Linked DNA regions of Colwellia sp. M166. The protein of the gene in region 1 interacts with the protein of each later gene in a pairwise test. Links are inferred from orthologs where the notes say so. Each region holds a gene or a part of one and is shown in the gene's direction. Other genes may lie near its edges.

Region 1 (3,005 bases):
ATCGACAGTGCTTAGCAAAAATAAAAAATAATACCCTTTAAATACTGTTTTTACCGTTAAGACTTATCGATGAATATTTGTTCGTTCAGGCCCTGTAAACACTAAATGACGGCTGAGAATCGTGCTTTTTGGCGTTTAAATTCAACATTTTTGCTTTCGCGCTAGTAAAAACATAACTGTTAAGTATAATGTGCGTGCAAATTTTGTATTTGCAAAAAACTAATCAATCAAACTGTATAATTTTTTGTTCAACTTAGTGCGTAACTTATCGGTTAGCAGCTAAATATTTTAATGGATATTTAAGTCTTTAACTAAGTGAATAAATAATTGTACAGATTGATTAAAATCTAAAAATATTTAAGGAACTACTTTATGTTCAAACCAGTTACTAAAACTTTTGAATTCGGTCAACATACCGTTACTTTAGAAACGGGCGTTATTGCTCGTCAAGCCACTTGTGCTGTTATGGCTAGCATGGACGATACCTCAGTATTAGTCTCAGTTGTTGGTAAAAAAGAAGCAAAGCCGGGTCAAGACTTTTTTCCACTAACGGTTAACTACCAAGAGCGTACATACGCTGCTGGTAAAATCCCTGGTGGCTTTTTCAAACGTGAAGGTCGTCCTTCAGAAGAAGAAACATTAATTGCTCGTTTGATTGACCGTCCAATTCGTCCATTATTCCCAGAAGGGTTTACTAACGAAGTTCAAGTGATCATCACGGTTGTTTCTGCTAACCCAGAAATTGCCCCAGATATTATTTCTTTATTAGGTACCTCTGCAGCATTAGCTATTTCAGGTATGCCTTTTAGTGGTCCTGTTGGCGCAGCGCGCGTTGGTTACACTGACGGCAAATACATTTTAAACCCATTACAGTCTGAACTTGCTAGCTCACAACTTGATTTAGTTGTTTCTGGTACTGATTCTGCGGTATTAATGGTTGAGTCAGAAGCTGATGTGCTTTCTGAAGAAGTTATGCTTGGCGCTGTAGTATACGGTCATGAGCAAATGCAAACAGCTATCACCGCGATTAAAGAAATGGCTGCTGAAGTTAATAACCCTAAATGGGAATGGACTGCACCGGTTAAGAACGCTGATTTAGTTGCTAAAATTGCTGAGCTTTCAGAAGCAGCAGTAAACGAAGCTTACCAAATTACTGAAAAAGCAGTGCGTTATGAAAAAATTGCTGAAATTCGCAACGGTGTAATTGCACAATTGCTTGAAGCTGACGCTGAACTTGACGTACAAGATGCAAAAGACTTATTCCACGACTTAGAGAAAACGGTTGTTCGTGGCCGTATCACCCAAGGTCACCCTCGTATTGATGGTCGTGATCCTGAAATGATCCGCGCTTTAGACGTCATGACAGGTGTGCTACCACGTACTCATGGCTCTGCTGTATTTACTCGTGGTGAAACTCAAGCCCTAGTTGCAGCTACGTTAGGTACACAACGTGATGCACAACGCCTTGATACTATTATGGGTGAGAAAACTGACAGCTTCATGCTGCATTATAACTTCCCTCCATACTGTGTTGGTGAAACGGGTTTTGTTGGTTCACCTAAGCGTCGTGAAATCGGCCATGGTCGTCTAGCAAAACGTGGTATGTTGGCTGTTATGCCTTCTGCGGAAGACTTCCCATATTCAGTTCGTGTTGTATCTGAAATTACTGAATCTAACGGTTCATCTTCAATGGCTTCTGTTTGTGGTACGTCATTAGCATTGATGGATGCTGGTGTACCAATTAAAGCGTCTGTTGCTGGTATTGCTATGGGTCTAGTTAAAGAAGGTGACAACTTTGTGGTACTTTCTGACATTTTAGGTGATGAAGATCACTTAGGTGACATGGACTTTAAAGTAGCCGGTACTACCGGTGGTATTACTGCCCTGCAAATGGACATTAAGATTGAAGGTATTACGCAAGAAATCATGCAAATTGCTTTAAACCAAGCAAAAGCAGCGCGTACTCATATCTTAAGTGTTATGGATGAAGCGATTGGCGGACATCGTGATGATATCTCGCAATTTGCTCCACGTATTCATACCATGAAAGTTCCACAAGATAAAATCCGTGACATTATCGGTAAAGGTGGCGCAACAATTCGTCAGTTAACTGAAGAAACGGGCACTACCATTGAAATTGAAGATGACGGTACGGTTAAAATTGCAGCAACTGACGGCGAACAAGCTAAAGATGCCATTGCTCGTATTACTGCACTGACAGCAGAAATTGAAGTAGGTACTATATACACAGGTAAAGTGGTACGTATCGTAGACTTCGGTGCTTTTGTTAACGTCTTACCAGGTAAAGATGGTTTGGTACACATTTCTCAAATCTCTGAAGAACGTGTTAACGCTGTTAGCGATGTATTAACAGAAGGTCAAGACGTAACTGTTAAAGTACTTGAAGTTGACCGTCAAGGCCGTGTACGTTTAAGCATGAAAGAAGCTGCTGAAAAGCCGGCTACACCAGCGCCTGAAGCTGACAACGCAGAGTAATTTGCCTGCTGTAAATTAAGTTCATTAGCTGTATGACTAAAATATAGCTAATATCTTGTCGATAAAAAGGGAGCTTAATTGCTCCCTTTTTTATATACTCATGAGCATAAATACCCACTAGGATTCTGTTTTTCGTGCGCTTACTTCTTAAAAATAAATTTCCCCAGGCTATATTATCCAAAGTATTACTGGTTTCAGGCTTATTATTCGCCCAAGGTTGTACTACCACTAATGATCAACACTCAGTTATAGGTGAGCTGATCATTGCTGAACCCATTGCCATTAACGTTAAAGATGAAATAGCGCTAGAGCGCTTAACTCAAGTGCTACAGCGAGCTAAGATTAATGACGAGCAGCGGGCTGAGTTGTATTATCAACGTGGTATTAAATATGATAAATTCGGCTTGCGAGCATTGGCACATAATGACTTTAACCAAGCGATTAATTTAAAGCCCGATATGGTAGATGCTTATAACTTTTTAGGTATACACTTTATTCAGCTACAAGAA
Region 2 (2,875 bases), 1.1 Mb from region 1 along the record:
ATTATTTCACTAACCATTTAGAATGGTTCGCAACAAACCTCGGTAATTTATCAATGAACATCGCATTATTTTATGGCTCAACCACTTGTTATACCGAAATAGCGGCAGAAAAGATTCAAGCAGAGCTTGGTAGCGATATCGTCAGTTTATTTAATATAAAAGACACTCCACTGGCAGAAATGGCTGACCACGAGGTTTTAATCTTAGGCATTTCTACTTGGGACTACGGTGAAATTCAAGAAGATTGGGAGTCACACTGGCCAGAAATAGCTGACATTGATCTTGAAGGTAAAATTGTCGCACTTTATGGTATGGGCGATCAAATTGGTTATACCGACTGGTTTCAAGATGCGCTCGGTATGCTGCATGAGCAAGTCCTTGCACAAGGAGGTTATGTCATAGGTTATTGGCCGAATGAAGGCTATGACTTTGCCACCTCAAAAGCATTAACAGCAGATGAGCAACATTTTGTTGGCTTAGCGCTTGATGAAGACAACCAATATGATGCTAGTGAAGAGCGTATTAAACGTTGGTGTGAACAAATAACCACTGAAATTGCCGATATTCTGTCGGATTAGTTAAAATATCATAATAAATAAACAAATTTGGCAAGATCTTTAGGATAAATATGATTTTGCCATTATAATGCGCAATTATTAATCCCCAAAGAAAATTATTACATGTTTGAACAGTTTGACCTAGATTCCGCGTTATTAGGCGGCGTTGAAAATGCAGGCTTTAAAAAGCCAACGTCTATCCAAGAATTAGTACTTCCTGTGGCTATGACAGGCAAAGACGTATTAGCTTCAGCCCCAACAGGAACGGGAAAAACAGCGGCATTTATTTTACCTGCTGCTCAGCATTTATTAGATTACCCTCGCAAAAATCCTGGTTTTCCGCGCGTGCTGATTTTATCGCCAACACGTGAACTTGCCATACAAACGCATGAGCAATGCGAAAAGTTAACCGCCTTAACCAAGATTAAATCAGCGGTCATTACTGGTGGTGTTAATTACGGTAGTCATAAAGAAGTGCTCACAGGTAATACCGATATTTTGGTTGCTACTCCAGGTAGATTGATGGAGTACATTGAAACGGAACAATTTGATAGTCGCGAAATTGAAATTTTAATTTTAGATGAAGCTGACCGTATGTTAACCATGGGTTTTGCAGAAACGATTAGTCGCATTGTTGCTGAAGCACGTTGGCGTAAACAAACCATGCTATTTTCTGCAACACTGGAAGGTTCTGCCGTGGTACGTTTTTCGCGTGAACTTCTCAATGAGCCGGTATTTTTAGAAGCGAACCCTTCTCGTAAAGAAAAAGCAAAAATTCATCAATGGATGCATTTAGCAGACGACAAAGATCATAAATACGCTTTATTACTCAACTTATTGCAACAAGAAGACGTAGAGCGTGCGCTTGTTTTTGCCAATAAACGTGAAACTGTACAATACCTATCAGGCAAACTTTATGCTGACAACATGCCTTGTGTTTGGCTTGAAGGTAAAATGCAACAAGACAAACGCAACACCTCTGTCGAACGTTTACGTAATGGCACGGTGAGTGTTTTGGTCGCCACTGATATTGCTGAACGTGGTCTGGATATTGATGATATAACGCATGTTATAAACTTTGATTTGCCGCGCACTGCCGATATTTATTTACATCGCATTGGTCGTACTGGTCGAGCTGGTAATAAAGGCACCGCTATCTCATTGGTTGAAGCACATGACATGACAGTGATAGGTAAAATTGAGCGTTATATTAAAGAGCGCTTACCTCGCCGAGTAATTGAGACACTGAGACCAAAATATAAAGAAGCACGTGTGGCAATGAAAAAGGCGAAAGTCAAAAGAACCGTTGCACAAAAGAAAGCTAAAGCGAAAAAACAAGCAAAGCGTAATAAGTAATAACTTAACTTTCAGCTTTCAGCTTTCAGCTTTCAAATAAACCTAAACCTTAATGAGCAACTGAAGGTTTAGGTTTTTTATTTTTATCCTGCCAATATTATCTTAGCAAGCAGTTATTGCTGCTCTACAAAGCTCCACCTTTTAACCTATGCTGTTTTTCATCAAAGCTAGTTAATAGCAAATATTGTGTACAAATTTATTGCCAACTAAAAGTTATAACTTTTGTTTTTTTTAAAATTTCCATAGCACCAGCATATAATTTCGTTTACATTAAGTCCTTACCGAAGAATGTTACAATATGTAATCTAAAACCTTTATATGATAATTAGTTGATGATAACCGAGACGTTAAACGATAAAAAATCGGTCCAAGAGCAAGCTAACCTCTGGATAACACGCCTTGATAAGGGATTATCTCGAGCCGAAAAACAGCAATTAATTGCATGGATCAATCAAGATGAATCTCATTATGCTGCTTTAAATAAAATTTCTTTCTTATGGAGTGATCTTGCTACTAGACACGAACTCAGTGGTTTATTTTCACATAAGGCAGAAACCAAGTCACAAAATGATTATTTCATGAAGGGATTATTAGCTGCAGGTTTGGCGTGCGTTGCATTATTAACAGCAAACCTTTTTAGCGACGTTAATAAAATATGGCCAAGCTCACAGCACCATGTCAACCCAGCGCTCGCATATCAAAAATATAGCAGCCAATATGGCGAACAAAAACAACTTACTTTAGACGATGGCAGTATTGTCGAACTCAATACCAATACCGTCATAGAAGTCGCTTATAGTAAACTTCAACGTAAAATAACCTTGATACGTGGGGAAGCTAAGTTTGATGTAGCAAAAGATAAAAACCGCCCTTTTACTGTAGTTTCTGGCCATAATTCTTTTACCGCGCTTGGCACCATTTTTAACGTTCAGCGTGATAATATTAGCTCAGCTGAATTACTG

What was found.
Region 2: the proteins of pnp (region 1) and srmB interact in binary tests that used the Escherichia coli proteins (3 or more experiments, as listed by UniProt). The link is inferred for Colwellia sp. M166 from one-to-one orthologs.

What each region holds. Positions count from the first base shown.
Region 1 is NZ_CP040755.1:184,043-187,047, forward strand. The notes cover bases 9-2,934. They hold pnp (polyribonucleotide nucleotidyltransferase), read left to right. Parts: upstream 9-372; coding sequence 373-2,496; downstream 2,497-2,934. Other genes in these bases: FGD67_RS00915 (hypothetical protein), read left to right, coding at 9-41; nlpI (lipoprotein NlpI), read left to right, coding at 2,631-2,934. Outside these bases: more of FGD67_RS00915, read left to right, coding at 1-8; more of nlpI, read left to right, coding at 2,935-3,005. UniProt on the Escherichia coli protein: Involved in mRNA degradation. Catalyzes the phosphorolysis of single-stranded polyribonucleotides processively in the 3'- to 5'-direction. Also involved, along with RNase II, in tRNA processing.
Region 2 is NZ_CP040755.1:1,261,329-1,264,203, forward strand. Bases 1-2,796 are described here. They hold srmB (ATP-dependent RNA helicase SrmB), read left to right. Parts: upstream 1-680; coding sequence 681-1,913; downstream 1,914-2,796. Other genes in these bases: fldB (flavodoxin FldB), read left to right, coding at 54-578; FGD67_RS05705 (FecR family protein), read left to right, coding at 2,246-2,796. Outside these bases: more of FGD67_RS05705, read left to right, coding at 2,797-2,875. UniProt on the Escherichia coli protein: DEAD-box RNA helicase involved in the assembly of the 50S ribosomal subunit at low temperature. Exhibits RNA-stimulated ATP hydrolysis and RNA unwinding activity. Acts before DeaD.